2 regions of the Streptomyces sp. NPDC003247 genome follow, and region 2 is predicted to be linked to the other one. Evidence: predicted binding sites of a transcription regulator. Region 2 holds the regulator's gene; the other holds the start of a gene.
What was found. The regulator HspR, encoded in region 2, represses chaperone genes until heat shock. The targets are predictions, from matches to a motif close to TTGAGNNNNNNNNNCTCAA.
Positions count from the first base shown of each region.

Region 1 (15,198 bases), on a different contig from region 2:
GAGGCCGAGGGCGAGCTGAAGACCGGACTGACCGGCTCCGACGACGAGTATCTTCCGCATGCGGGGGTGTCTCCTAGGTGGCCCGGGGGGGCCTTACTCGGGGGTTTCGTCGAGCGCGTGGCCGACGAGGGCCAGGAGGGTCTCGATCACCGAGATCCGGCGGCGCGCATCCATGATCATTACAGGTATGTGCGGCGGAATCGTCAATGCCTCCCGCACGTCCTCCGGGTCGAACCGCTCGCTGTGGTCGAAGTGGTTGACGGCGACGACGTACGGCAGTCCGCAGCTCTCGAAGTAGTCCAGGGCCGGGAAGCAGTCCTTCAGACGGCGGGTGTCGGCGAGGACGACGGCGCCGATCGCACCGCGCACCAGGTCGTCCCACATGAACCAGAACCGCTGCTGGCCCGGCGTACCGAAGAGGTACAGCACCAGGTCGTCGTCGAGCGTGATGCGGCCGTAGTCCATGGCCACCGTGGTGGTGACCTTCTCGGGGGTGCCCGTGAGGTCGTCGGTGGCCTCGCTGGCCTCGGTCATCAGCGCCTCCGTCTGGAGGGGCTCGATCTCCGAGACGGTGCCGACCAAGGTGGTCTTACCGGCACCGAAGCCGCCGGCCACCACGATCTTCGTGGCGATGGGGGGCCGGGTGCGGTCCGTCTGCCAGGGCTGCAACGGCTCGTCGGGCGCGGGCTCGACGAACGGGGAGACGCCACGAGCGGCGTCAGAGACGACGGAGTCCACTCAGCACCCTTTCCAGCAGAGCGCGGTCGGGACGGCCCGTACCGTGACCGGTCCCGGTGCCGTACACACGGATCTTTCCCTGGTCCGCGAGGTCGCTGAGGAGCACGCGGACCACGCCGAGCGGCATCTTCAGCAGCGCGGCGATCTCCGCCACCGTACGCATACGGCGGCACAGTTCGACAATGGCCCTCAGCTCCGGCATCACCCGGGTGGTCAGGGAACCGTTCGTCAGCTCCCTGCGCTCCTCGGGCGCCTCGAGTTCGGCCGTGGTGGCCACGAACGTCTCGACGAGGAGGACGTGGCCGAAGCGGGTACGGCCGCCGGTGAGCGAGTAGGGGCGTACCCGGGCGGGCTTGCGGTCGCCGCCGCGGACCGGGAGCGCGGCGGCCTTCTTCGGAGAGCTGCTCATCGGGTGCTCCCCGCCGTCGTGGACTCCAGGGACTGCCGTAGCTCGCTGCGCAGCTCCGGGGTCAGCACATGTCCGGCGCGGCCCACGAAGAGGGCCATGTGGTACGCCACCACGCTCATGTCGCAGTCGGCGGAGCCGTGGACACCGAGCAGCGAGCCGTCGCTGATCGACATCACGAAGAGGCTGCCCTCCTCCATGGCGACCATGGTGTGCTTCACCGAGCCGGAGTCCATGAGCTTGGCGGCCCCGATGGTGAGGCTGCCGATGCCGGAGACGATGGTGGCGAGGTCGGCGGCGGACCCGCGCGGACCGGCGGGTTTCGCCTCCTGCACCTGACGGGCCGCGTCGTTGCGCCCGGGGTCCGAGGAGAGCAGGAGCAGGCCGTCGGAGGAGACGACCGCGACGGACTGGATCCCTGGCACTTCCTCCACGAGGTTGGTCAACAGCCAGTGCAGGTTTCGGGCTTCACTGCTCAGTCCGAAGGTACTGGGCGCGGTCAACTGCTTGCCTCCTCGACTGTGCCCCCCGTGTCTTCTTCGGCGTGTGCGTGTGCTGCTTGAGGTGACGGTGCCGCGTTCCGCCCCGTCTCTTCGGCGATCTCCGCCTCGACGTCGCGGTAGCCGGCCTCCGCCCCCCGACGGAAACCGCCCAGCCGGCGGCGGAGGGCGTCGGCGTCGACAGAGCCGGTCCGCTGGCGTGGGGCCGTGGTGGGTGCGGTGATCCTGGGAGTGCGCTTGGGCAGGCCCTTGTCGGTGAGGAGTTCCTCCGGGGCGTCGGGGGTGCGGGTGTGTTCCGCCTCCGCCTCCGCCGCGGTCTCGGCCTCGCCCTGGTCGGGCCTGACTCCGTCCGTGCCGTCCCCGCCGTGCGCGCCGCCGCCGTCGCCGGGGGCGGGCCGTCCCTGTGAGGCGTCCTGGCCCGGGACGGGTGACCCCTGGGGGGCGTCCGCGCCGTCGGTGGCCCCGGGTCGCGGGGTGGCCGGTGCGGCGGGTCCCTGTTCCTCCGGCGTGCCGTCCGCTTCCCCGGGCGGGTCCGGCAGCAGGAGTTCCATCGTGGTCTCGGACCGGGAGTGCGGTTCCGGCGTGGTCCGCGCGTCGGTGCGGGACTCGGCCGGGGACTGCGCCGGCCGGGCCGGGGGCTGTGCGGGGGCCTGGTCGCCGGTGGGCGACTCGGCCGGGGCCGGGGACCGGTCCGGGGCCTGGTCGCGGGTGGGCGACTCGGCCTCGCGGACCGCCTTCTCGGCCAGGGCGACCAGGGGGTCGCCGCTGTCGCCGGTCTCCTTGGAGCGGCCCGGCAGGACGTTGGAGTTGGCCTCGGCGTCCGCGCCGGGCAGGGAGAACGACTGGCCCGCGGAGGGCGCCGGTGAGGACGCCGGGACCGCGGTGGCCGGCGCGGTGGCCAACAGCGGCGTCGGGACGACGACGACCGCGGCGACACCGCCCTTCTTCTGCTCGCGCAGCTGCACCCGCACCCCGTGCCGGTGGGCGAGGCGGGCCACGACGTAGAGGCCGAGGCCGAGTCCCTCCTCGCCCTCCTGGTCGTAGGGGGTCTCCGGGTCGAACTCGGTGAGGCGGCTGTTGAGGCGGGTCAGGCGCTCCTCGGTCATGCCGATGCCCTCGTCCTGGACGGAGAGCATGACCTCGCCGTTCTCCAGGAGCCAGCCGGAGACCTCGACGGGCAGGTCCGGCGGGGTGAACGAGGTGGCGTTCTCCATGAGTTCGGCGAGCAGGTGGCTGAGGTCGTCGGCGGCGAAGCCGGCCACGTGCGCGTGCGGCGGGAGCGCGGAGATGCGGACGCGTTCGTAGCGTTCGATCTCGCTGACCGCGGCGCGGACCACGTCCACCAGCGGGATCGGTCCGGCGTGCTGCTGGACGTGCTCGGTGCCCGCCAGCACCAGCAGGTTCTCGCTGTGCCGGCGCATGACCGTGGCGAAGTGGTCGAGCTTGAACAGGGTGGCCAGGCGGTCGGGGTCCTGCTCGCGCTCCTCCAGGCCCTCGATGACGGCGAGCTGGCGCTCGACCAGGCCCAGGGTGCGCAGGGAGAGGTTGACGAAGGTGCCGCTGATGCTGGACCGCAGCCGCTCCAGGCGGGCGGCGGCGTCGGCGAGTTCGGCGCGCAGTCCCTCGCGGGCGTCGGCCATCTTCTGGCGCTGGCCGACGAGGTGCTTGCGGTCGGACTCCAGGGTGGTGACGCGCTCGTGGAGGGCGACGGCGTGCTCGTGCAGGGCGTTGACGGAGCGGACGACCTGGGCGAACTCGTCGTTGCGGCCGGTGAACCGCAGCGGCTCCTCGGCCGCCGGGTCCTCGGCGTCGGCCAGCCGCTTCGAGCCGAGGCGCAGCACGGCCAGCGGGCGGGTGAGGCTGCGGGCGAGGGCGGTGGCGATGCCTATGGCGACCAGTATCAGGGCGCCGAGCAGGGCGATGCGGATCTCCAGCGCGGTGACGTCGTCGTCGCGCAGCTGGGCGAGGTCCTTGGTGCGGCGGTCGTAGAGCGACGACTCGGCGCCGCGCATCAGGTCGACCCGGGCGGAGAGCGCGGCGTCCAGCTTCTTGACGCTGGTGTCGAGCTCGTCGTCGCTGAGTTCCGGCTGGTCGGTGAGGGCCGCCAGGTACTTCTCGGCGGCCTCCACGTCACCGCCGGTGACGGTGGAGTCGTAGGAGTCGACGGCCGGCTGCGGGGCGTTCTCCCGGAAGGCCGTCAGGGCCGCGTCGGAGCGCAGCCGGGCCTGCTGGGCGGCGGCCGTGAGGGCGTCCCGCCGCTTGGCGTCGCCGCCGGAGGAGACCGTCTCGGTGGACGACACGCCCGTGACGGGGTCGTAGACGCTCTCGGTGGACGTCGGCACGTTCAGCGCGGCGAGCAGCAGCCCGCGGGCCGCGTCGGCCTGCTGGACGGCGGTGTCGAGGTCGGCGAGGGCGTGGGCGCCGGAGCCCGCGCGGGGCGGCATCTGCTCCGCGAGCCGCTCGGCCAGACCGTGCAGCGCGGTGATGGCGGCGGAGTACGCCTGGTGCGCCTCGAGCGCCGTGCTCTTGCCGGTGAGGGCCGTCTGCCGGACGGAGGCGAGTCCGGCGAGCTCCGCACGGAGCCCGGCGGGCGTGTCGGCGTCGGCGGTCAGCTCCCGCACCTGCCGGTCCACGCGGGTACTGCTCTGCGTCGAGGGCGCCGAGGCCTTGGTACGGCCGGCCGCGACGTAGACCGTGACCTCGTCCCGCTCGTCGGCGATCGACTGCGCGAGGACCAGCGCGTCCTGGGTCCGCTCCGCGAGGGTCACCAGATCCTGCGCGTCCTTCAACTGCCCGGAGGCGTCGAGGACGGAGGGGGCTCCGGCGCCCGCGACGGCGGCGGCCACCACGGCCACCGCGACGATCAGCCGGTTGCGTACGTGGGTCGGGCGGCCCTTTCCGACAGGGGTGCGCTCCGCGCCCCCCTCGGAGGCCGTCTTGCTGCCTGTGCGCCGAGGCCGCGTCTTCTGCACCGGTGCTCGCATTCCTGACTCGTGTTACCCATGGGCCGGATGACGCTCCGTCAACGGGTGCGTACGTCCGGTACGGTCCCCGACCCTCCCAGTGCCGGTGGGCAGGGGTCGCGCATCGACTGCCCCGCCACCCGAAGGAGTGAACATCGGAGGGGAGTTGAGGGGCAAGTCACTCAGGCACCCGCGAGGCCCTTGCGCGGGGCGCCGGTTGGACGTGGGCGGCGGGCTTTGGCAATATTCGCCGCCACGCCTTCCCGGAGTGCGTTATTCCCGCCCAAAACAGGCGCCTGACCTGCGACGGTGCGCCCGCCCGGGGAGTGTTGCCAGCCTTTCGCGAAGGGTGTGAAGGGGTCGTGCAGACTGGCGGGATGCGCACGGAACTTGTGTCGGAGCCCGGTGATCGGGCCTACCCCAACGAGGACTTCGCGAGCGTCGGACTTCCCGCCTCCGGTCAGGGCGGTTCACTCGTCCTGCTGGACGGCGTGACGCCGCCCCGGAGCGGCACGGGCTGTCTCCATTCGGTCCCCTGGTACACGGCGCGTCTGGGCGGCGCCCTGACCGAACTGACCGTTTCACTCCCGGATGTTCCCCTGGCCGAGGCACTCTCCCTCGCCCTGACGCGTACCGCCGACGCCCACTCGGGCACCTGTGACCTTTCTCACCCGCGTACGCCCCAGGCGACGGTGGTTCTCGCCCGCTGGTCCCCGGACGCGGTGGAGTACCTGGTCCTGTCGGACTCGGCGCTCCTGCTGGCCTCGCCCGACGGCACGGTCACCCCCGTCCTGGACGACCGCCTGGCGCTCGTCCCGCCGGCGCTGCTGGCGAGCGCGGAGATCTGCGACACGCGGGTCCGCAACAAGGAGGGCGGCTTCTTCACCGCCGCCGCGGACCCGGCGGTGGCGGCCCGCGCGGTCACCGGCGCCGTCCCGCGCTCCGAGGTGGCCGCCCTGGCGGCCCTCAGCGACGGGGTGACGCGGTGGGTGGACACCTTCCGGGAGGGCGACTGGAGGGACCTGTTCGGCCACGTCCGCAAGGACGGCCCTCGCGCGCTGGTGGAACGGGTGCGGGAGCTGGAGCGGGCGGACACCGGGCGGACGTTCCTGGGCCGCGCCAAACGGCACGACGACGCGACGGCGGTCTTCGTGGAGCTGTGAGGCGGGGGCTGGGCCTTGCCTGGCCATGGCCCGGGCCCGGCCTGGACCTGGCCCAGGCCTGGCCTGGGCCGCGCACGGGTTCGGGCCTGCTTGGGCCGGCTCGGCCGTGCGCCGGTTCAGGCGGGCCGGCCCGTGCGCCGGTTCAGGCCTGCTTGGCCATGCCCTGGTTCAGCTCGTGGAGCAGGCGGGCCAGCTCCGCCACCTCACCGCGGTCCCAGTGGGCGAGCTGGCTGACGTACCGCGCCCGGCGGGCCTCGCGGACCCGGCCGACCCGGGTGCGGCCCTCCTCGGTCAGGTCGACGAGCCAGGCGCGCCCGTCCGCCGGGTCCGGCGCGCGAGCGATCAGGCCGAGCTGTTCCAGCGCGCGCAGCTGGCGGGACATGGTGGCCTTGCCGACGCCGATGTAGGCGGCGAGCTCGGTCGCCCGCTGCCGCCCGCACTCCTCCAGCCGGACGAGCAGGCCGTACGCCGCGGACTCCAGGTCCGGGTGCACCTCGCGGGCCATCTCGCCCTGGTTGGCCCGGGCGCGGCGCAGCAGCACCGTCAGCTCCCGCTCCAGGGACAGGAACTCCTGGTCCACACCTCTTCGCGACACCTCGGATGCGCCCCCGCGTCCGTCGCCGTTTCCGTCCTCGTGCACGTCAGCGCTCCTGATCCGGTTCCGTGCCGATTCTACGTGCGTAGCCGCACCCCGGGCCGAGGGCGGCCGTGGCATGCAGCTGCCCCGCGACTCCCTGGCGCCGTGACGCCGTGACGCCGTGGCCCGGTGACTCCGCGACTCCGCGACTCCGTGGCTCGCTGACTCCGTGACTCCGTGACGCCGTGACTCGGTGACTCCGTGGCCCGGCGACTCCGCGACGCCGTGGCCTGGCGACTCCGCGACGCCGTGGCCTGGCGACTCCGCGACGCCGTGGCCTGGCGACTCCGCGACGCCGCGACTCCGTGGCCCGGTGGCGGCCGGGCGGGCGAAGGCCCGGGCCTCCCTCACGGGACCCGGGCCTATCCCCTCCGGACGCGTCCGTCACGCCGCGACCGGAACCTCCGGCGTCGCTCCGCTGGTCGCGGGGGCGAGCGCCAGCTCCAGGACCTGGCGGACGTCGGTGACGGCGTGGACGTCCAGCTTGTCCAGGACCTCCGCCGGGACGTCGTCCAGGTCGGGTTCGTTGCGCTTGGGGATGATCACGGTGGTCACCCCGGCGCGGTGCGCGGCGAGCAGCTTCTGCTTCACGCCGCCGATCGGCAGGACCCGCCCGGTCAGCGAGACCTCGCCGGTCATCGCCACGTCCGTACGGACCAGCCGTCCGGACAGCAGGGACGCGAGGGCCGTCGTCATCGTGATGCCCGCGCTCGGGCCGTCCTTGGGGACCGCGCCCGCCGGGAAGTGGATGTGCACGCCCCGGTCCTTCAGGTCGGCGACCGGCAGTTCGAGCTCGGCGCCGTGGCTGCGCAGGAAGCTCAGCGCGATCTGCGCCGACTCCTTCATCACGTCGCCCAGCTGACCGGTCAGGGTCAGGCCCGCCGCGCCCGTCTCCGGGTCGGCCAGCGACGCCTCGACGTACAGCACGTCGCCGCCCGCGCCCGTGACCGCGAGACCCGTCGCCACGCCGGGCACCGAGGTGCGCCGCTCGGCCGGGTCCTGGGCGGACTCGGGCACGTGGTGCGGCCGGCCGATCAGACCGCGCAGGTCCGCCTCGGTGACGGTGAACGGCAGCTCCCGCTCGCCCAGTTCGTGCTGCGCGGCGATCTTGCGCAGCAGCCGGGCGACGGACCGCTCCAGGGTGCGCACGCCGGCCTCGCGCGTGTACTCGCCGGCCAGCTTGCGCAGGGCGCTCTCGTCGAGGGTCACCTCGTCCTTGTCCAGGCCCGCCCGCTCCAGCTGGCGCGGGAGCAGGTGGTCACGGGCGATGACGACCTTCTCGTCCTCGGTGTAGCCGTCGAGGCGGACCAGCTCCATACGGTCGAGCAGGGCCTCGGGGATGGCCTCCAGGACGTTGGCGGTGGCGAGGAAGACGACGTCCGACAGGTCGAGCTCGACCTCCAGGTAGTGGTCGCGGAAGGTGTGGTTCTGCGCCGGGTCCAGCACCTCCAGCAGGGCCGCCGCCGGGTCGCCGCGGAAGTCGGACCCGACCTTGTCGATCTCGTCGAGCAGGACGACCGGGTTCATCGAACCGGCCTCCTTGATCGCGCGGACGATCCGGCCGGGCAGCGCGCCGACGTACGTACGCCGGTGACCGCGGATCTCCGCCTCGTCCCGGACACCGCCGAGGGCGACGCGGACGAAGGCGCGGCCCATGGCGTGCGCGACCGACTCGCCGAGCGAGGTCTTGCCGACGCCGGGCGGGCCGACCAGGGCCAGCACGGCACCGCCGCGCCGTCCGCCGACCACGCCCAGGCCCCGGTCGCTGCGGCGCTTGCGCACCGCCAGGTACTCGGTGATCCGCTCCTTCACGTCCTCCAGGCCCGCGTGCTCGGCGTCGAGGACCGCCTTGGCGCCCTGGATGTCGTAGGCGTCCTCGGTGCGTTCGTTCCACGGCAGTTCGAGGACGGTGTCGAGCCAGGTGCGGATCCAGGAGCCCTCGGGCGACTGCTCGCTCGCCCGCTCCAGCTTGTCGACCTCCTTGAGGGCGGCCTCGCGGACCTTCTCCGGCAGGTCGGCGGCCTCGACCCGGGTGCGGTAGTCGTCGGACTCCTCGCCCTCGCTCTCGCCGTTGAGCTCGCGCAGTTCCTTGCGGACGGCCTCCAGCTGACGGCGCAGCAGGAACTCGCGCTGCTGCTTGTCGACGCCCTCCTGGACGTCCTTGGCGATGGTCTCGGCGACGTCCTGCTCGGCGAGGTGGTCGCGCAGCTGCTGGGTGGCGAGCTTCAGACGGGCCACCGGGTCGGCCGTCTCCAGGAGCTCGACCTTCTGCTCGGTGGTCAGGAAGGGCGAGTAGCCGGAGTTGTCGGCGAGCGCGGAGACGTCGTCGATGGCCTGGACGCGGTCGACGACCTGCCAGGCGCCGCGCTTGCGCAGCCAGGCGGTGGCCAGCGCCTTGTACTCCTTGACCAGTTCGGCGACCTGGCCGGGCAGGGGCTCGGGCACCTTCTCGTCGAGCCGCGTGCCCTCGACCCACAGGGCAGCGCCGGGGCCGGTGGTGCCGGCGCCGATCCGGACGCGGCCGCGGCCGCGGATCAGCGCGCCCGGGTCGCCGTCGGCCAGCCGGCCGACCTGCTCGACGGTGCCGAGCACGCCGGTGCTCGCGTACGTGCCGTCGATGCGCGGCACCAGGAGCACCCTGGGCTTCCCGGGTTCCGAGCGGGCGGCGGCCTGGGCCGCTTCCACCGCGGCGCGCACATCGGCGTCGTTGAGGTCCAGCGGTACCACCATCCCGGGCAGCACGACCTCGTCGTCGAGCGGCAGTACGGGCAGGGTGAGCGGTGTGAACGCTGCGGACTCAGCAGCCATGATCTCCCCTTCGGCAGTCAAGTTGAGTTATGCCGACTCAATGCACGGGCGGCCGCGAATGTTCCCGCGGGGTCGTTCGCTGTGAGCGATCACGTCCGCCGGGCCCGGCGCGCGGCGCCGTACAGTCGTTCCGCGTAAGTGGTGAATGCCTTTTCTGGCCATTACGGAGGTCGGGGTGGACGGGATCGTACGGGCCTGGGTGGACGGGTGGGTCGTGTCGCGCGGGGCCTCTCCGCCCGTGCGGCGGCCCTGGGGGTTCACCGTCGACGTGGGGCAGGCCGCGCACGTGTCGCGGCACGTCCTCGCCCGGATCGGGGACGACGTCGAGGAAGGCGTGGTGCGCGAGGTCGCGGACGGGGTGACCGGGGCCGGCGTGTGGCTCAAGGTCTTCCGGGACCCGACAGTGACCGCGGGATGGCTGGGCCCCGGCTGGTGGGTGGACCCGGAGCCGGGGTGGCTGATGACGCTGCCACTGCGCACGGCACCGGAAGCGGCGGAAGGGGGACCGAGGTCGGCACCGGCGGAGGCGGGACCGGCCGGGGCGGCACCGGCCGAGGCGGGACCGGCCGAGGCGGGACCGGCCGAGGCGGGACCGGCCGAGGCGGGACCGGCCGAGGCGGGACCGGCCGAGGCGGGACCGGCCGAGGCGCCCGACGGTTACCGGCTGCGCGTGTGGACGCGCGGCGGTGTCACGCGCGTGCTGGTCACCGCGCCCGACGGCTCCTTCGCCGCGCGGGGCCAGGTGGCCCCGACCGGCGCGACCGCCGTCTTCGACCAGATCGAGACCGCCCCCGGGCACCGCCGCCGCGGCCTGGGCAGCGCCGTCATGCGCACGCTCACGGCCACCGCGGCGGCCGAGGGCACGGAGACCGGCGTCCTCGCGGGGACACCGGCGGGGCGCGCGCTGTACGAATCGCTGGGCTGGACGGTGGTGGCACCGCTGACGAGCGCGAAGTTCCTGGGTGCGAGCGGGGGCGGCGACTCGTGACCGGGGGGCCGGGGACCGGTGCCGAGGGCCGGGGTCCGGGGACCGGGGCAAAGGATCGGAGCCGGGGGACTGGAGCCGAGGATCGGAGCCGAGGGCCGGGAACCGGGGGCTGAGGAGCGGAGCCGAGGGCCGAGGACCAGGGACCGGAGCCGAGCGCCAGGGGCTGGGAGCCGAGGCCCGGGGCAGGGGCCCGAGGGCAGAGGCCCGAGGCCCGAGGACCAGGGGCCCGAGGACCGAGGCCCGGCACAGAACGGGCCCGAGACCGGCCCCCCGAAATCCCCCGCCCTCCCCCGCCCCCGGTGCCAGGATGGGGCGATGCCCCTCTCCCGCGACTTGTCCCCCGAACCCGGCGGCCGGCCCGAAGTCCTGGACCGTCGTGAGGGCCCGTACGGCGAGGTCGTGCTGCGCCGGCACGGGGAGCTGCTCCAGATCATCGCCAACGGCTGCTTCCTGATGGACACCTCCGACGGCCGCTCGGAGCGGCTGCTCGTCGACGCCGCCCTGACCGCGCTGGACGGACGCCCCGCACCCGACGTGCTGATCGGCGGCCTGGGCGTCGGGTTCTCGCTCGCGCACGCCGCCGCCGACCCCCGCTGGGGACGCGTCACGGTCGTGGAGCGGGAACGCGCCGTCGTCGACTGGCACCTCGACGGCCCGCTCGCCGCGATCTCCCGCACCGCCCTCGCCGATCCGCGCACGACGATCGTGGAAGCGGATCTGCTCGACTACGTCAATGAGACTTCCGCCACGTTCGACGCGCTCTGTCTCGACGTCGACAACGGGCCCGGCTGGACCGTCACCGAAGGCAACGGCGGGCTCTACTCGGAGGCCGGACTCGCGGGCTGCGCAAGGGTGTTGAGGCCCGGCGGGGTACTGGCCGTGTGGTCCGCGCAGCCGGCGCCTGAATTCGAAGGAACCTTGAGAAATGCCGGGTTCCAACGGGTGCGTACCGAAGAGATCCCGGTTGCCCGAGGCGTGCCGGACGTCGTGCACCTCGCCGTCGTACCCGGATAGCAAAGGCGCGGTGACTCCCCGTACGCTGCTGCCCTGACGTCGATCATTGAGGCGTCAACCGCAGTCATGCGCAATCAAGGGATCACCCCACTGGTCCCGGAAAAGCACACCTCAGGGGCGGGCGATGGAGCAGACACACACCTCGCACAACGGCACGACGGCGACCCCGGGCGCACAGCGCCGCGTTCTGGTGGTCGAGGACGATCCGACGATCGTCGACGCCATCGCGGCCCGCCTGCGCGCCGAGGGATTCCTCGTGCAAACGGCGGGTGACGGCCCGGCGGCCGTCGACACGGCGGAGGCCTGGCAGCCCGACCTGCTGATCCTCGACATCATGCTGCCCGGCTTCGACGGCCTGGAGGTCTGCCGTCGTGTGCAGGCCGCCCGCCCGGTGCCGGTGCTGATGCTCACCGCGCGCGACGACGAGACCGACATGCTGGTCGGGCTCGGCGTGGGCGCCGACGACTACATGACCAAGCCGTTCTCGATGCGGGAGCTGGCGGCGCGCGTGCACGTGCTGCTGCGCCGCGTGGAGCGCGCGGCGCTCGCGGCGGCCACGCCCCGCTCCGGCATCCTGCGCCTCGGTGAGCTGGAGATCGACCACGCCCAGCGCCGGGTGCGGGTGCGCAGCGAGGACGTGCACCTCACGCCCACCGAGTTCGACCTGCTGGTCTGCCTGGCGAACACCCCGCGCGCGGTGCTCTCCCGTGAGCAGCTGCTGGCCGAGGTGTGGGACTGGGCGGACGCCTCCGGCACCCGGACCGTCGACAGCCACATCAAGGCACTGCGCCGGAAGATCGGCGCCGAGCGGATCCGCACGGTGCACGGCGTCGGCTACGCGCTGGAGACGCCGACGCCATGAGCGGCGGGCCGGACGCACCGAGAGGCCCCGGGGAGCCCTGGGGCGGCGTACGACCGTTCTCGATCAACACCAAGCTGGGGGCGCTGGTCGTCATCTCGGTGCTGATCACCACCGGGCTGGTGCTGATCGCCCTGCGCACCGCGACCGAACTGCGCTTCATCACCATCTTCTCGATGATCGCCACGTTGCTCATCACCCAGTTCGTGGCGCACTCGCTCACCGCGCCGCTGGACGAGATGAACACGGTCGCCCGGTCCATCTCGCACGGCGACTACACCCGCCGGGTGCGCGAGAACCGCCGGGACGAGCTGGGCGACCTCGCCCAGACGATCAACATCATGGCCGACGAGCTGGAGGCGCAGGACCGTCAGCGCAAGGAGCTGGTGGCCAACGTCTCGCACGAGCTGCGCACCCCCATCGCGGGTCTGCGCGCGGTCCTGGAGAACGTGGTCGACGGCATCGCCGAGGCCGACCCCGAGACGATGCGCACGGCCCTGAAACAGACGGAGCGGCTCGGCCGGCTGGTGGAGACGCTGCTGGACCTGTCTCGGCTGGACAACGGCGTCGTACCGCTGCGCAAGCGGCGTTTCGAGGTGTGGCCGTACCTGTCGGGGGTGCTCAAGGAGGCCAACATGGTGGCCTCCGCGCGCGCGACCATGGGCTCGGGCGGCAGCCACACGCGCACCGACGTCCATCTGCACCTGGACGTCTCGCCGCCGGAGCTGACCGCGCACGCGGACCCCGAGCGCATCCACCAGGTCGTCGCCAACCTCATCGACAACGCGGTCAAGCACAGTCCGCCGCACGGCCGGGTCACGGTGAAGGCACGGCGCGGGCCGATGCCTGAGTCGCTGGAGCTGGAGGTCCTGGACGAGGGGCCCGGCATCCCGCGCTCGGAGTGGCGCCGCGTCTTCGAGCGGTTCAACCGGGGGGCCGTCCGCCGGCCGCACGGCCCGGGCAGCGACGGCGGCACGGGGCTGGGACTCGCGATCGCCCGCTGGGCGGTCGATCTCCACGGCGGCCGGATCGGAGTGGCCGAATCCGAGCGGGGTTGCCGGATTCTTGTCACCCTTCCGGGAGAGCCATCCGTGCCAAGTTGACGTAAAGTGCGAAGCGGAGCCCCAAGATCCACGAGCGTCCGCACCGACGAACGGCTGATGGACACGTGTGATCAGGCACAGCACCGGCCCAGGCCGGCCGCGGTCCGCACGCTCAGCGTGCGCGACCTGTATCGACGCACCCGTTTTGAACGTCAACCGCGCTTGTTTCCCGCCATTTCCAGCCCCGAAACACCCTTGTCGATGTGACATACGCGACGATGGAGCTGCCCGGCCTGACCTTCGCGGGCTGGGAGGCGTAGCCTTTATTCCCGCTGTCCATCACCTTGTGAAGCGGAAGAGGGCGGTTGCCGCCGTGTCGCCACAGTCCCCCAGTAACGCATCGAGCATCTCGACCGACGCAGACCAAGCGGGCAAGAATCCCGCTGCCGCGTTCGGCGCGAACGAGTGGCTCGTCGACGAGATCTATCAGCAGTACCTCCAGGACCCGAATTCCGTAGACCGTGCCTGGTGGGACTTCTTCGCCGACTACAAGCCGGGGGCCGCCAGCGCTCCGGCTCCGGCGGGTACTGCGGCCGCGGGGGCCGCAGGGACCACCACCCCACCCGCGGCACCCGCCGCTCCGGCTGCCCCGGCCGCTCCGGCCGCCCCGGCCCAGGCCGCGCCCGCCGCCCCGGCTCCCGCGCCGGCCGCCGCCGCCCCGAAGCCCGCGGCCGCCGCCCCGGCGCCCGCGAAGCCCGCCGCGCCCGCGGCCAAGCCGGCCGCGCCGGCCACCGCGGCTCCCGAGGGCCCCGAGTTCGTGACGCTGCGCGGCCCCTCCGCCGCCGTCGCCAAGAACATGAACGCCTCCCTGGAGCTGCCCACGGCCACGTCCGTGCGCGCCGTCCCGGTGAAGCTGCTGTTCGACAACCGCATCGTCATCAACAACCACCTGAAGCGCGCCCGGGGCGGGAAGATCTCCTTCACGCACCTGATCGGCTTCGCGATGGTGCAGGCCATCAAGGCCATGCCGTCGATGAACTGGTCGTTCGGCGAGAAGGACGGCAAGCCGACCCTCGTCAAGCCGCCGCACGTCAACCTCGGCCTGGCCATCGACCTGGTGAAGCCCAACGGCGACCGCCAGCTCGTCGTGGCCGCCATCAAGAAGGCCGAGACGCTGAACTTCTTCGAGTTCTGGCAGGCCTACGAGGACATCGTCCGTCGCGCCCGCGACAACAAGCTGACGATGGACGACTTCACCGGCGTCACGGTCTCCCTGACCAACCCCGGCGGCCTCGGCACCGTCCACTCCGTCCCGCGCCTGATGCCCGGCCAGTCGGTGATCATGGGCGTCGGCTCCATGGACTACCCGGCGGAGTTCCAGGGCACCTCCCAGGACACCCTGAACAAGCTCGGCATCTCGAAGGTCATGACGCTCACGTCGACCTACGACCACCGGGTCATCCAGGGCGCCGCCTCCGGCGAGTTCCTGCGCGCGGTGGCGAACCTGCTGCTGGGCGAGAACGGCTTCTACGACGACATCTTCGAGGCCCTGCGGATCCCCTACGAGCCGGTCCGCTGGCTCAAGGACATCGACGCCAGCCACGACGACGACGTCACCAAGGCCGCCCGCGTCTTCGAGCTGATCCACTCCTACCGGGTCCGCGGCCACGTCATGGCCGACACCGACCCGCTGGAGTACCAGCAGCGCAAGCACCCCGACCTGGACATCACCGAGCACGGGCTCACCCTGTGGGACCTGGAGCGCGAGTTCGCCGTCGGCGGCTTCGCCGGCAAGTCCCTGATGAAGCTGCGCGACATCCTCGGCGTGCTGCGCGACTCGTACTGCCGCACCACCGGCATCGAGTTCATGCACATCCAGGACCCCAAGCAGCGCAAGTGGATCCAGGACCGCATCGAGCGCCCGCACAGCAAGCCGGAGCGCGAGGAGCAGCTGCGCATCCTGCGCCGGCTGAACGCGGCGGAAGCCTTCGAGACCTTCCTCCAGACCAAGTACGTCGGTCAGAAGCGCTTCTCGCTGGAGGGCGGCGAGTCCGTCATCCCGCTGCTCGACGCGGTCAT
Region 1 covers NZ_JBIAPF010000002.1:888,765-903,962, reverse strand. The annotation lists gene ACFYWQ_RS08995 (styrene monooxygenase/indole monooxygenase family protein) at 1-60, opposite strand, end outside; gene ACFYWQ_RS08990 (ATP/GTP-binding protein) at 94-738, opposite strand; gene ACFYWQ_RS08985 (DUF742 domain-containing protein) at 719-1,147, opposite strand; gene ACFYWQ_RS08980 (roadblock/LC7 domain-containing protein) at 1,144-1,647, opposite strand; gene ACFYWQ_RS08975 (nitrate- and nitrite sensing domain-containing protein) at 1,644-4,616, opposite strand; gene ACFYWQ_RS08970 (hypothetical protein) at 4,985-5,770, shown strand; gene ACFYWQ_RS08965 (MarR family winged helix-turn-helix transcriptional regulator) at 5,913-6,410, opposite strand; gene lon (endopeptidase La) at 6,792-9,215, opposite strand; gene ACFYWQ_RS08955 (GNAT family N-acetyltransferase) at 9,391-10,203, shown strand; gene ACFYWQ_RS08950 (spermidine synthase) at 10,519-11,217, shown strand; gene ACFYWQ_RS08945 (response regulator transcription factor) at 11,342-12,079, shown strand; gene ACFYWQ_RS08940 (ATP-binding protein) at 12,076-13,179, shown strand; gene ACFYWQ_RS08935 (multifunctional oxoglutarate decarboxylase/oxoglutarate dehydrogenase thiamine pyrophosphate-binding subunit/dihydrolipoyllysine-residue succinyltransferase subunit) at 13,493-15,198, shown strand, end outside.
Region 1: a site for HspR is predicted at 9,238-9,256, ahead of lon (endopeptidase La). Genes of this name have one in related genera too.

Region 2 (15,198 bases):
CCGCCACCCCGCCCTGATCGACTACTTCGCCACCGTCTTCGACCGCCTCTGGCGGCTCGCGACACCGATGTACCCGGAGGCCGTCCGGCAGCCCAGTCTCAACGGCGTCACCCCCCGCCAGCGCGCGATCGCCGCCCTCCTCGTCGAGGGCCACACCGACACCGTCATCGCCGACCGCCTCGGCATGAACGTCCGCACCGCGCGCGTCCACATCGCGAAACTGGCCGCCACCCTCGGCAGTGAGAGCCGCGCCCAGCTCGGCTACCTCATCGGACGGTCGGGGATCCTCGACCGGGAACGATGACCGGCGCGGCCACCTCGGGCAGGTGCCCGTCCAGGCCCACCTGCGCGATCCGCACGCCCAGCTGGGTACGGCTCGCCGCGCCCAGCGTCTCCGACAGACGGGCGATGTGCGCCCGGCAGGTGCGGACGCTGATGCCCAGCCGCTCCGCGATCACCGCGTCCTGGTGCCCCTCCGCGAGCAGGGCCGCGATGGACTGCTCCCGGTGCGAGATGCCCTCGATCCGGGTGTCGGGCAGCGGCGCGGTCAGCGGGATCGCCAGCCGCCAGAGGCGTTCGAAGACGGTGACCAGGTAGGCGATCAGGGCCGGGTGGCGCAGCTCCAGCGCCATCGTGCGGTCGGCGTTGGCGGGGATGAAGGCGACCGTCCGGTCGAAGAGCATCAGCCGGTCGACGACCTCGTCCAGGGTCCGCGCCTCGACCGTGTCGCCCATCAGTTCCAGGTAGTTGAGCAGGCCCTGGCCGTGCCGGGCCACATGGTTGTACAGGTCCCGCATGCGCACGCCCCGCCCGCGCAGCGCCAGCGCCCGGTGCAGGCCCTCGGACAGCTCGTGCTCGCGCCGGATGCCGCCGGGCTGGACCGTCAGCACCTCGGTCGTACACGCGTCCGTCGCCTGGTCCAGGGCCGCCTGGATGCGGGAGGCACCGTCCAGGACGCGGATCGCCGCGCCCTCCCCGGCCACCGGGGCCGGCGCCGGTCCGCCCAGGCCCGCGTACCACTCGAAGGCGGCCACCGCCGAGCCCATCCGCCGCTGGCTCGCGCTGACCTCGTCGTACAGTCCGCGCAGCAGCCGGGTCATGACCTCCTGCGGGGAGGTCGGCACCAGCCAGTCCATGTCGTCGGGGTCCGGGTGGAGCAGGGCGAGCTCCAGCAGACAGGGCACCGGCTCGGCGTCCCGGCGCGGCACACGGCCCCGCCGTACGGCCCGGGAATACACGCGATCCCCGGCCTCGCACAGTCGGTCAGCACCGTGAGGATGCTCCTCCGTCCCGTGCCCGGCCATCGCCCATCCCACCCCCGCTGTCGGCCACTTCCGCAGCGCAACTATGCGCGGCCCGGACCGGCACCGCAACACGGCTCGGACCGCCCGGTCCGCTGGAATACCCCGGTACATACGGGTATCTCCCGGCCTCCGCCGTTCGCACTGCAACAAGTTGGGGGTGTCAGAAGTTTCGTGCCCGCCCGTTCCGCCCGGGTTTCGGGGCGGGGAGCGGCGGAACGCGGGCGGTGAGGGGCGGGCGGCGGAACGCGGGCGCCGCCGGCGCTCCGGGGCACGCGGAAGGGGGGCACGCGATGCGCGTGCCCCCCTCCCTTCCGCCGTGCCGTCGGCGTCAGTTGAGCTTGATGGCCGCGCAGGCGGCCTCGTACTTGGCGGTGCAGATGTCGGACACGTCGTAGATGCCGTCCGCGACGACCGTGCTCTCGATGTTGGACTTCGTCAGCGCGACCACGGTGACCAGCTGGGCCGGGATGTCCTTGTCGGTGGCACTGTCGACCGTGTCACGGGTGAGGGAGTCGAACTGGATCTCCCGGCCCCGCACCTTGGCGACGGCCATCTCCGCGGCGGCCTCCGCCATCTCCGGGTAGGGCTTGTACACGCTCATGTACTGCTGGCCGCTGACGATCCGCTGCACCGCCGACAGTTCCGCGTCCTGGCCGGTGATCGGCGGCAGGTCGGAGTCGCTGACGCCCGCGGCCTCCAGCGCCTTGAGGATGCCGCCGGCCATGGCGTCGTTCGCGGAGTAGACGGCCGCGAGGTTGTCCGCGCCGATCTTCTCGATCGCCTCGGTCATCTGGGACTGGGCGACCTCCGGGCTCCAGTCCTTGGTGTCGTAGGACTCGGCGATCGTCACCTGGTCCTGGAGCTCGCTCAGCGCGCCGGCCTTGAACTGCGCGGCGTTCGGGTCGGTCGGCGAGCCGTTCATCATGACGATCTGGTCGGAGGTGTCGGCCGTGCCGAGCGCCTCCAGGAGGCTGCGGCCCTGCACCTCGCCGACCAGCTCGTTGTCGAAGGAGACGTACGCGTCGATCGGGCCCTCGGCCAGGCGGTCGTAGGCGATGACCGGGATGCCCGCGTCCTTGGCCTTCTGCACGGTGTCCGCGATGGACTCCGCGTCGACGGCGTCCAGCAGGATGAGGTCGACCTGGTCGTCGATCATCCGCTGCATCTGGGTCACCTGGGTGTCCGCGTCGGCGGCCGCGTTGGCGTACTCGACCTTGCCCTTGTCGTTGGTGAGGGAGGCGACCTTCTCCTTGAGGATGGGGTAGTCGAACTCCTCGTACCGGGTGTTCGTCTTCTCCGGCATCAGCATGCCGATGACCATGTCGTCACCCTTGGTCGGCGTCGCGTCGGCGGCGTCCTCTGTGGCGCTCAGCATCCCGCATCCGGCGAGCGAGAGGGACAGCGTGGAGGCGGCCACGGCCATGGCGATACGACGGCGCATTAGGGGGCTCACTTCAGGTGCGTTTTCCGGACATGGGTTCGGCATGTTGACCCAGGTGCTTCAAAAGCCAACGCGTCGGCAACCACCGACGTCAAGCGGTACTACTTAACGAAGTAGCAACATCACCCTCCGCTTAGCGCGTGAAGACACATGGAGACGAGGCGAACTCCCCTCCAAACACCCTTTACGGGCCCTTCACTCGACGGCGTCTCAGGAAACCCCGAGGAACCGCACAACCACGGCGACCCCTGGCGAGTCGATCACTGGACGGCCGACCTGCCGTCCTTCGTCGAACAGAGGATCCGACGCATCGCATGAACCGCATGAACCGCATGAACCGCCCCGCCCGCGGGGTCTTAACCAGGCGCGCGACCGCCGTCGTGCTCGCCCTGACCGGCGGCCTCGTCACCACCGCCACCGCCACCCCCGCCGCCGCGGCGACCACCTGCGCCTCCCCCGTCTACAAGCGGCAGATCTTCTCGAACACCACCTTCTCCGGCACCCCGAAGAAGACCGCCTGCGACGCCGCGGTCAACGAGAACTGGGGCACCAAGGCCCCGGCCTCCGGCGTCCCGTCCAACAACTTCGGCGTCCGCTGGACGGTCACCCGCGACTTCGGCTCCGGCGGCCCGTTCACCTTCACCGCCACCGCCCAGGACGGCATCCGGGTGTACGTCGACGGCGTCCGCAAGATCAGCCTCTGGAAGAACGTCTCGTCGACGGTCTCCAAGACGCTGAACATCGCCATCCCGCACGGCAAGCACACCCTCCGCATCGACTACGTCAACTGGACGGGCAAGGCGAACGTCAAGTTCGCCTACGCGCCGCGCACTTCGGCGTCGGTGGACAAGGTGAAGCCCCTGGTCGTGACCGGCTTCTCGTCGGCCTACGACAAGACGACCGGCAAGATGAAGCTCACCTGGGCGAAGAACAAGGAGATGGACCTCGCCGGGTACCGGGTCTACCGCAACATGGAGTACGGCGGCTGGACTCGGCTGACGTCGACGACGGCGACCTCGTACACCGACACCCCGCCGACGGACGGCCACCTCTACTACTACGAGATCCGCGCCTACGACAAGGCGGGCAACGAGTCGGGCGGCAGCCTCGACCAGGAGGTCGTAACCGTCGACCGGACGGCACCGGCCGCGATCACGCGGATCGACGGCTCCCTCTTGGCGGAAGGTGCCTACACCGGCTGGGACGTGGTTGAGGACGCGGCCTCGTACCGGGTGTACCGGGCGACGGAACCCGGCGGCGCGTTCACCCTCGTGGGCACCACGAAGGGCAGTTACTACGTGGACAGGACGATCGCCGAGCGGGCCTCCTTCTACTACCGCGTGTCGGCGCTGGACTCGGCCGGCAATGAATCCGCGCAGTCCGCAGCGGTCAAGGCATCGCGCGGTGACCTCACCCCGCCGCCCGCCCTGACCGGGCTGACCGCCACCCCCACCGAGTACGGCTTCCAGCTGACCTGGGACCCCAGCCCGGCGACCGACGTGGACCACTACACGGTCTACCGGGGGCAACTCCAGGCCGACGGGGAGGGCGAGTCCTGCACCTCCTACAAGGCGGTCGCCTGGGTGGACGACCAGCCCGACGCCACCTCCTTCGCGTACACCACCGTCCCGGACGGTGAGACGGCCTGCCTGGTCGTGGACGTCGTCGACGACTACTACAACTCCGTCTTCCGTGCGAACGGCGAGGCCGCCGGCCAGGTCGCGACCGAACTCGACCTCACGCCGAGCGTTCCGACGCCCGCGGGCTCACCGCTGGAACTGAGCGTGTGGGCGGAGTCGAACGGCCTGGTCTGGCTGGACTGGACCGGCCTCGACGAGTCCTCCCCCGAGGCGGCCGGCGGGTACCGCGTCTACCGCTGGAACCCGGAGACCTCCGCGTACGAGAAGCTGGCCGACACTGCGGCCGCCGACCGCTACTACGACGACCTCACCGCAGAACGCGGCACCACCCACCACTACTGGGTGACCGCCGTCGCCGCCGACGGCACCGAGTCCCTCCCGGCGGCCGGGGCCGTGTCGACCGCGCCGTAGCCCACGGGCATCACGGGGCCCGCACCCGGCGCTCACGCCGTTGTCGCGGGCCCCAGTTCGAACCACACCCCCTTCGCGTACCTCCCCGCCCGCTCCTCGGCGACCCCCCACACATCCGCCATCTCCTCGACGAGCGCGAGCCCCCTCCCCCAGCAGGCCACGGCCCCGGCCGCCGGGTACCCGACCACCGGCGGGTCCGGGCTCTCGTCGAAGACGCTGACGCGCAGCCGCGCCGGAGTGAGGCGGAGCCGGAGCATGGCCGTGCCCTTGGTGTGCAGGTGCACGTTCGTGACGAGTTCCGAGGTGCACAGGGCGGCCGGGGTGACGAGGGGCTCGCGGTCGTGGGTGAAGAGGACGGCGCGGACGAAGTCCCGGCAGACGCGGGGCGAGGTCACGTCCGCGGGGGCGAACAGGCTGTACTCCCAGAGGAGTTGGGTGGGCCGATGGGCGGCACTGCGGGCTGGGTTCATGAGGGCGGCTCCTTCACGGCACAGGGGAGCGATTCCGGTGAGTGACCGGTTCCACACTCACGGTAGAGATAGAGGTTTACAATTTTCAAGCTATCTACCTAGATCGGTGGACGAACTCACCCGACAGGGAGAGACTTTGACGACCGGACTAGGAGTGAACCGTGGGACTGCGCACCACCATCACCGAACGTCAGCGGCGACTCGGTTTCGAACTCAAACACCTGCGCGAAAAAGCAGGTTTGAGTGCTGGTGAGGCCGCCGAGCGGATCGGTATGGGCCGGGCCCAGCTGAGCCAGATCGAGACCGCGAAGACCACGATCCTGACGGAGCGGCTCCGCCAACTCTGCCGTCTCTACGCATGCAAAGATGAGACCTACGTCAACGCCCTTGTCGCCATGTCCGAGGCCACCGGCAAGGGTTGGTGGACCGCCTACAAGAAGCCGATGGAGCAGGGCCCGCTGAACATGGCGGAGCTGGAAGAAGGCGCCGTTGCGCTACGGGTGCACCAGCCGTTGCTCATCCCGGGTCTCTTCCAGACCGTGGACTACGCGCGGGCTCTCTTCGCCACCCCGGGCCTGGGCTTCGAACGGATCGAAGAGGCACTGAAGTTCCGCATGGAGCGACAGCGCGTGCTCACCCGCGACGACCCGCCCGCCGTGCACGCCGTGATCCACGAATCCGCTCTGCACATGCGATTCGGCGGCACCGAGGTGCTGCGCGGTCAACTGCTGCGTCTGATCGAGCTGGCTCGGCTGCCCAATGTCACCGTGCAGATCTATCCCTTCACCTCGCGGGCTCACCCGGCTCTCTCCAGCAGCTTCGTCCACGTCGTCCCCGCCGTCGCCGAACTGGGCACAGTGGTGCTCGAACAGTTCGGCAGCATGCAGTACTTGGGAGACCGCGCCAGCCAGGTCCAGTACGGGACGCTGTTCGAGAGTCTCGCCGAGTACGCCCTCGCCCCCGTCGACGTATCGTTGGCCCCGGAAGCACACTCCGTGAAGGACTCGCTGGCTCTCATCCAGCACCTGCTCTACACCCTTTGAGGAGGCCCGGATGTCTGAGCACCTCACCTGGCAGAAGTCGTCGTTCAGCGGCGGCCCGCAAGGAGAGTGTCTCTACCTCGCCCCCACCGCCGACGGCGGAATCCGCCTCCGCGAGAGCGACGCCCCGGACACGGTCCTGGCCACCACCCCCACCCCCCTCGCCGCCCTCCTCCAGCACCTCCGCCAGCCCCCGTACAACCTTGCACCCTCCTGAACAACGACCGGAGGGACGCGCCGGGATGCCCGTGTACGGTCAAGGCGATCTTCACGCGTTGACCGGGGACACCATGGGCATCAGGCGGGCACTCACGGTCGGCATCACACTGGTCGCGTTGACGGCGGTGACGGGATGCGAGGACGACGACAGCGCCGCCGCCGACACCACAGGGGCGACCACCGCGCCGAGCTGGGCCCGTACGACGGAGCCGGCCACCGGCAGCGTGTCGGGCGCCGGCACCACCGAGCAGGGTTTCGACGGCGCGCTCCCCGAGGCGACGGACACCACCGCCCTCGCGCGGTACGTCGACCTGTACACCTCGTGCAAGGAGGTCGAGACGGGCGACGCCTACGACGCCGGGCACGACGGATCGGCCACCGCCTGGGGCACGGAGGAGGCGGCGGACCCCGCCTGGGGGATCACGGACCGCGCCGTGTGCAAGGACTTCACCTACCCCATAGCCCTGTTGACGGTGTCGGACATGACGAAGTTCGAGACCCAGGCCAAGGCCAGTGGCGACGAGTTCGCCGTCGGGGAGAACATCGTGGTCGTCCCGGTCGGCGACGACCAGGTGGAGGCCCTGTCGCACTCCGAACTCGCCTTCTTCACCTGCGACGAGGACTTCGCCCCGCCGAGCGACTACCGGACGGAGTCGGCCCTCGTCGACGGCTGCGTGCTGAGCGACTACTGGGAGTCCTGAGCCCACCCGCCCCCTCCCCGCCCCCCTCCAGCACCTCAGGCAGCCGCCGTACAACCTTGCACCCTCCTGAACAGTCCGTCCCGGCGACGGCCGATGACCGCCGTCGCCGAAACGGACCGAAGGACTGCATGAACCGAGCAAGACGCACGACCGCCGCCGCTGCCACGGTCGTGCTCGTCACCGCGGGCGGCCTGCTCGCCGTCACCACCGCGCCCGCCTCCGCCGCCACGACCTGCACCGCGCCCGTCTACCAGCGGCAGATCTTCGCCAACACCACGTTCTCCGGTACGCCGAAGCAGACCGGATGCGACGCCGCGATCAGCGAGAACTGGGGTGCCAAGGCCCCGGCCTCCGGCGTCCCGTCGAACAACTTCGGCGTCCGCTGGACGGTGACCCGCGACTTCGGCTCCGGCGGGCCCTTCGCCTTCACCGCCGCCGTCCAGGACGGTCTCCGCGTCTACGTCGACGGTGTCCGCAAGGTCGACATCTGGAAGAACGGGTCGACGACGGTGACGAAGACCGTCAACCTGACCCTGTCCGCCGGGAAGCACACCCTCCGCGTCGACTACGTGAACTGGACAGGCAGCGCCAACGTCGGCTTCACGTACGCGCCCCGCACCACCGCCACCGTCGACAAGGTCAAGCCGTTGACCCCGACGGGCCTCGCCGCCGCCTACGACACCGCGGCCGGCCGGGCGAAGCTCACCTGGGCGGCGAACAAGGAGATGGACCTCGCGGGGTACCGGGTCTACCGGCGGCCCGCCGAGAGCGCGACCTGGACCAGGCTGGCGGCCACCGCCTCCACCACGTACACCGACACCACCCTCCCGGTGACCGGCGCGGCCTACGCCTATGAGCTGCGCGCCTACGACAAGGCGGGCAACGAGTCGGCGGGCACGGCGGACAAGACCGTCACGACCGTGGACCGGACCGCCCCGGGCGTGCCCGCCGGGCTGTACGTCAACAGCGAGTCCGGGGGCCTGCGGATCAACTGGAGTCAGGTCACGGGAGCGACGTCGTACGGCGTGTACCGCGCGGCGAGCGCCGACGGCACGTACACCCGGATCGGCACCGGCACGGACCAGGCCTCGTACCTGGACACCACCGCCGCCGAGGACGCCACGTACCACTACCGCGTCACCGCGCTGGACACGGCGGGCAACGAGTCCGCGCGGTCCGCCGCCGCGAGCGGCAAGCGCCGGGACCTCACGCCCCCGTCCGCGGTCACCGGGGTGACCGTCACCCCGACCGAGTACGGCTTCCAGGTGACCTGGGACGCCAACCCGACCGCGGACCTGGCGAGTTACACGGTCCGCCGGGGCGAGCTCCTGGGCGACGAGGGCGATGAGCGGGTGTGCTCCCTCTCCGCGGGCTACTCCGTACCGGCCGGCACCACCTCGTACGCGTACACCGTCCTTCCCGACGGTGAGGAGTCCTGCTTCATCGTGGACGCCGTCGACGATGCCGGGAACTCCGCGTTCCGGTGGACCGGCGAGGCGCAGATCGTGACCGCGACCGAGCTGGACATGACACCGAGCGTCCCGACTCCCGACGGCTCGCCCCTGGAGCTGTCCGTGGTGTGGCCGGGCTGGGACGGCGAGGTCTGGCTGGACTGGACCGGCCTCGACGCGTCCTCCCCCGAGGCAGCGGGCGGCTACCGGGTCTACCGCTGGAACCCGGAGACCTCCACGTACGACAAGCTCGCCGACGTCGCCAACGGCGAGCAGGCCTATGAAGACCTGACCGCGCGGACCGGAACCACCCACTACTACTGGGTGACCGCGGTCGCCGCCGACGGCACCGAGTCCCTGCCGGCCGGAGGCGCGGCGGTCACCGCGCCGTAGCGCACGCCACGCGTCCGATCCGCCGTCCGATCCGCCTCAGCCCCGCTTCGGGCCCGTGATCGCCTCACCGATCACAAAGCCCTTGGCGGGGCCTTCGGGCACGGTGACCTCGGTGCCGTACGGAACGCGGTGGACGTCCTCCCAGTCCGCCTCGTCGGGGCGGGGTCCGGTGAACAGGGTGACGGCGCCCTGGCCGTCGTAGTCGTCGACGAGGACGTACACGGGGATGCCGGCCCGGGCGTACTCACGGCGCTTCCTCACACGGTCCCGTTCGAGGCTGCGCTTGCCGGGCGAGGTGACTTCGAAGACGGCCCGCACTCCGGCGGCGGTGAGGCCCAGACCGTCATCGGTCACGTAACGCTCCGGGTCCCGCGCGACGACGAACAGATCCGGCACCCACGCCGAGCCTTCGTGGATGACGTTCGTGTCGTTGCGGACGGCGAAATCCCCGCCCCGCAAGTGATCTCCCAGGGCTTCCCTCAGCAGGAAGATGATCTGACTGTGCGAGTAGCGGCCGGTGGGCGACACCTCGATGGCTCCCTCAATGATCTCAGCGCGGTAGCCCTCGGGGAGTTCCATGGCCTTCCATGCCTGCCACAGGACCTCGTCCAGATCGGGGCCGTTCTCCGGCAGAGGCACGGACGGGGTCCTGGTCTCGGTCATGGTGTCGGGCCTCTCGTGCGCAAGAGCGGTCATGGCTGCATCACCTCCTCAAGTGTGGGCCGGGGGTGCACACGGCACAAGCAACGCGATCACCGTAGGAACGGCCGTGCCTCCGACCGGCCCACATGCCACCTGTTCACCCGTTCGAGCGAGAGCGGAACGGTTTCGTCCGCGTGCGACGAGCGCGAAGGGGCCCGGAGGTTCGTCCTCCGGGCCCCTTCACACGGGTCGACGCGTCGCCGTCAGTCCTTGGCCTTCTTCGGCCGCCACACCACCAGCGCGCTGGTCTGCTGCACCTCCTGGTACGGCACCAGGTCGCGCCGGTAGGAGGCGTGGACCGCCGCCTCCCGCTGCTGCATGGCCGCCGCGGCGCCGTCCAGCGCGGACTGGAGCTCGGCCATCCGGGCCTGGAGGGCGGCGACCTGGTTCTCCAGTTCGATGATCCGCTTGATGCCGGCCAGGTTGATGCCCTCGTCCTGCGACAACTGCTGCACGGTGCGCAGCAGTTCGATGTCACGGGCCGAGTAGCGTCGGCCCCGCCCGGCCGTACGGTCCGGGGAGACCAGGCCGAGGCGGTCGTACTGGCGCAGTGTCTGCGGATGGAGGCCGGAGAGCTGGGCCGCCACCGAGATGACGTAGACCGGGGTCTCCTCGGTCAGTTCATACGGGTTACGTCGACGGCCGTCCATCACCCTCAAGCTCCCTTCGCGGCCTCGAACAGCTCCGCCCGCGGGTCCTCACCCGCGGTGGCCTCGCGATACGCCTCCAACGCGTCACGAGCCTTCCCCGACAGGTCCTTGGGAACACTCACCTCGACGGTGACCAGCAGGTCGCCGCGGGTTCCGTCCTTGCGGACCGCGCCCTTGCCCCGGGCGCGCATGGTGCGCCCGTTGGGTGTGCCGGGCGGCAGCTTCAGCGTCAGGGCCGGGCCGCCGAGCGTGGGCACCCTGACCTCGCCGCCCAGGGCCGCCTCCGTGAAGGTGACGGGCACGGTGACGGTGAGGTGGTCGTCCTTGCGGCCGAAGACCGGGTGCGGGTCGACGTGGACGACGACGTACAGGTCGCCGGCCGGGCCGCCGCGCTCACCGGGGGCGCCCTTGCCGCGCAGCCGGATCCGCTGCCCGTCGGTGACGCCCGCGGGGATGCGGACCTGCATGGTGCGGGAGGACTTGGCCCGCCCGCTGCCGCTGCACTCCGCGCAGGGGTGCTCGGCGATCAGGCCGCGCCCCTTGCAGTCGGGGCAGGGGTCGGTGAGGGAGAAGCCGCCGCCCGAGCCGCGCGCCACCTGCCCGGTGCCGACGCAGGTCGGGCACACCCGGGGGGTGCCGTTCTTGTCGCCGGTGCCGGAACAGGCCTTGCACGGTGACTGTGCGGTCATCCGCAGCGGGACCGTCGCGCCCTCGATCGCCTCGGTGAAGCTGAGGGTGACCTCGGTGTCGATGTCCTGGCCGCGCCGGGGCTGGGCGCGGGTACCCGTGGCGCCGCCGCGGTTGAACAGGCCCCCGAAGACGTCACCGATCCCGCCGCCGAAACCGCCGGCGTTCCCGCCCTGGGCGCCCCCGAAGAGGTCGCCCAGGTCGAAGTTGAAGGAGCCGCCGCCCGCGCCCGGACCGGGGCGGAAGCCGCCGCTGCCGAAGAGGGCGCGCGCCTCGTCGTACTCCTTGCGCTTCTTGGGGTCGCCGAGGATGTCGTTCGCCTCGGAGATCTCCTTGAAGCGCTCCTCGGCCTTGACGTTCCCCTTGTTGGCGTCCGGGTGGTACTCGCGGGCGAGCTTCCGGTACGCCTTCTTGATCTCGGCCTCGGTGGCGTCCTTGGGGACGCCGAGGACCTTGTAGTAGTCCTTCTCGATGAAGTCCTTGGTGCTCATCCTCGACGTCCCTCCTCTCGCGTCGGTTCAAGCTCAGCCCTCGTCCGGGCCACCGCTCTCCTTGTCGTCGGCCGCCGTCTCGTTCTCCTCGGCCGGCTTGACCGTCTGGGCCCCCGGCTGGGGTTCGGCCACGGCCACCCGGGCGGGACGGATGGTGCGCTCGCCGAACCGGTACCCGGGCTGGAGGATCGCCACGCACGTCGTCTCGGTGACGTCCGGCGCGTAGCTGTGCATCAGGGCCTCGTGGATCGTCGGGTCGAAGGGCTCGCCCTCCTTGCCGAACTGCTGGAGGCCCATCTTCGCCGCGACGGTCTCCAGGGACTCGCCGACGGACTTGAAGCCGCCGACCAGTTCGCCGTGTTCCCGCGCGCGGCCGATGTCGTCGAGCACGGGCAGGAGCTCGGTCAGGAGGTTCGCGACGGCGATCTCCTTGACCGCGATCCGGTCGCGCTCGACCCGGCGGCGGTAGTTCTGGTACTCGGCCTGGAGCCGCTGGAGGTCCGCGGTGCGCTCGCCGAGCGCGGTGCGCACCTGGTCCAGCTGGGCGACCAGCCCGGCCGTCTGGTTCGCGTCCCCGGCCGGGGCCGCCCCCTCGTCGGAGGGAGCGGCCTTCGGCTCGGCGTCGTCGGAGGTGGCGCCGGAGGGGACGTCGGGCTTCTCCTCGAAGCCCGGGGTCTCCTCCGTCACGCGGCACCGTCCTTGCGCTCGTCGTCCACGATCTCGGCGTCCACGACGTCGTCGTCGGCCTTGGCACCGCCGGCGGTGGCGCCCTCCGGGCCGCCCGCGGCCTGGCCGGCCTGGGCGTCGGCGTACATGGCCTGGCCGAGCTTCTGCGAGACGGCCGCGACCTTCTCGGTGGCGGTGCGGATCTCGGCGGTGTCCTCGCCCTTGAGCTTTTCCTTCAGCTCGGAGAGGGCTTCCTCGACCTCGGTCTTGATCTCGCCGGGGACCTTGTCCTCGTTGTCCTTGAGGAACTTCTCGGTCTGGTAGACGAGCTGCTCGCCCTGGTTGCGGGCCTCGGCGGCCTCGCGGCGGCGGTGGTCCTCCTCCGCGTACTGCTCGGCCTCCTGGCGCATGCGGTCGACCTCGTCCTTCGGCAGCGAGGAGCCGCCGGTGACGGTCATCTTCTGCTCCTTGCCCGTGCCCAGGTCCTTCGCGGTCACGTGCATGATGCCGTTGGCGTCGATGTCGAAGGAGACCTCGATCTGCGGGACGCCGCGCGGCGCCGGCGGCAGACCGGTCAGCTCGAACATACCGAGCTTCTTGTTGTACGCCGCGATCTCGCGCTCGCCCTGGTAGACCTGGATCTGCACGGACGGCTGGTTGTCATCGGCCGTGGTGAAGATCTCGGACCGCTTGGTCGGGATCGTGGTGTTGCGCTCGATGAGCTTGGTCATGATGCCGCCCTTGGTCTCGATACCGAGGGACAGCGGGGTCACGTCGAGGAGCAGGACGTCCTTGACCTCACCCTTGAGGACACCGGCCTGGAGCGAGGCGCCGATGGCGACGACCTCGTCCGGGTTCACGCCCTTGTTGGCCTCCTTGCCGCCGGTCAGCTCCTTGACGAGCTCGGCGACGGCGGGCATACGGGTGGAGCCACCGACGAGGACGACGTGGTCGATCTCGTTGATGGAGACGCCGGCGTCCTTCATGACGTTGAAGAACGGGGTCTTGCAGCGCTCGAGGAGGTCCGCGGTCAGCTGCTGGAACTGGGCGCGGGTGAGCTTCTCGTCCAGGTGCAGCGGGCCCTCGGCGGACGCCGTGATGTACGGCAGGTTGATCGAGGTCTCGGTGGACGAGGACAGCTCGATCTTCGCCTTCTCGGCGGCCTCGCGCAGACGCTGGAGCGCCATCTTGTCCTTGGACAGGTCCACGCCGTGGCCGGACTGGAACTGCTTGACCAGGTAGTCGACGACGCGCTGGTCCCAGTCGTCACCACCGAGGTGGTTGTCACCGTTGGTGGCCTTCACCTCGACGACGCCGTCGCCGATCTCCAGGAGGGACACGTCGAAGGTGCCGCCACCGAGGTCGAAGACGAGGATCGTCTGGTCGTCCTTGTCGAGGCCGTAGGCGAGCGCGGCCGCGGTGGGCTCGTTGACGATGCGCAGGACGTTGAGACCGGCGATCTCACCGGCCTCCTTCGTCGCCTGGCGCTCGGAGTCGTTGAAGTACGCCGGGACGGTGATGACCGCGTCGGCCACCTTCTCGCCCAGGTACGCCTCGGCGTCGCGCTTCAGCTTCTGCAGGATGAAGGCGCTCATCTGCTGCGGGTTGAAGCTCTTGCCGTCGAGCTCGATCTTCCAGTCCGTGCCCATGTGACGCTTCACGGAGCGGATGGTCCGGTCCACGTTGGTGACCGCCTGGCGCTTGGCGACCTCGCCGACCAGCACCTCGCCGTTCTTGGCGAAGGCGACGACGGACGGCGTGGTCCGGGCACCCTCGGCGTTGGTGATGACGGTGGGCTCGCCGCCCTCCAGAACGCTGACGACGGAGTTAGTCGTGCCCAGGTCGATGCCGACCGCACGTGCCATGGTGATCTTCCTCCAGCTGACTTGAGTGGAACGGACTCAAGTGTGCACGACACCCGGCGCCCGGTCAACAGACCTGAGTCACACCGACTCAACTCTTATCCGTTCCTTACGCGCAACACCTCGCTGACCTGCGGTGACACCGTATGGCGAGACGCTCGCGCGGGTGATCGCGCGGGTGACTCGGCCGACCGCCGAGGGGGCTGCACCGCGGAGACGGAGGGCCGCCGGGCACGGGCACGGGCCCGCACGGCACCCTCCTCCTGGCGCCGCCCCGGCCCGGCCCCCTCCCCGGACCGCCGCGCGCCCGCTTCCCCGGGGCGCCGCACCACACCGCCTTCGCCAGGGCGCCGCACCACGCCCCCCTCCCCCGGCCGCCGCGCCGCGCCGCCGCCCTCTCCCGGCGGCCGGGCGTACACCGGCACCCGCCACAGCCCGAGGACGACGGCCAGGACGGCGCCCGCCACCCACAGCACGGCCTGCGCGTCCGCCCAGCCTGCGTGCACCAGGGCCCCGACGAGCACCCCCGCGAAGGCCGCGACGCCGAGCAGGACCGTCACCCCCTGCGGGGTGAGGCCGAGCCGCCGCAGCCGGTGGGCCAGGTGGTCGGGCCCGCGCCGCAGCAGCGGGCGCCCGGCCGTGCGCCGGGCCAGCAGGACGAGGACGACGTCGGCGGCGGCGACCGCGGTGAGCGCGAACAGCACGCCCGCGCCGGCCACGGCGTCCTGGCCCGCGCGCGCGGAGACGGCCGCCGCCGCGAGCAGGAAGCCGGTGAAGAGCGCGCCGCAGCCGCCGAGCGCCACGCGCGCGGGAGGCCAGTTGTGCATCAGGAACCCGGTCAGGGCGGCGGCGAGCACGCTCAGCAGCACGGCGAGGCCGTCCATCATCTCGGCCGCCGCGCACGCCCCCACGCCGAAGGCGGTGACGACCCCCACGGTCCCGGCGACCCCGTCGGCGTGGTCCAGGGCCCGGAAGGCGAGCGCGACGCAGGCGATCCAGCCGACGGCCGCCACTCCGGCGACGACGCCGGTGTCGCCGTAGGGCACCACGAAGGCCGCCGCGACCGCCGT
Region 2 covers NZ_JBIAPF010000007.1:519,482-534,679, reverse strand. The annotation lists gene ACFYWQ_RS25930 (LuxR C-terminal-related transcriptional regulator) at 1-304, shown strand, start outside; gene ACFYWQ_RS25925 (LuxR C-terminal-related transcriptional regulator) at 267-1,304, opposite strand; gene ACFYWQ_RS25920 (sugar ABC transporter substrate-binding protein) at 1,633-2,745, opposite strand; gene ACFYWQ_RS25915 (fibronectin type III domain-containing protein) at 3,060-4,796, shown strand; gene ACFYWQ_RS25910 (ATP-binding protein) at 4,829-5,266, opposite strand; gene ACFYWQ_RS25905 (helix-turn-helix domain-containing protein) at 5,428-6,309, shown strand; gene ACFYWQ_RS25900 (DUF397 domain-containing protein) at 6,320-6,523, shown strand; gene ACFYWQ_RS25895 (hypothetical protein) at 6,582-7,226, shown strand; gene ACFYWQ_RS25890 (fibronectin type III domain-containing protein) at 7,355-9,070, shown strand; gene ACFYWQ_RS25885 (Uma2 family endonuclease) at 9,107-9,766, opposite strand; gene ACFYWQ_RS25880 (heat shock protein transcriptional repressor HspR) at 9,976-10,422, opposite strand; gene dnaJ (molecular chaperone DnaJ) at 10,428-11,600, opposite strand; gene grpE (nucleotide exchange factor GrpE) at 11,634-12,287, opposite strand; gene dnaK (molecular chaperone DnaK) at 12,284-14,131, opposite strand; gene ACFYWQ_RS25860 (undecaprenyl/decaprenyl-phosphate alpha-N-acetylglucosaminyl 1-phosphate transferase) at 14,227-15,198, opposite strand, start outside.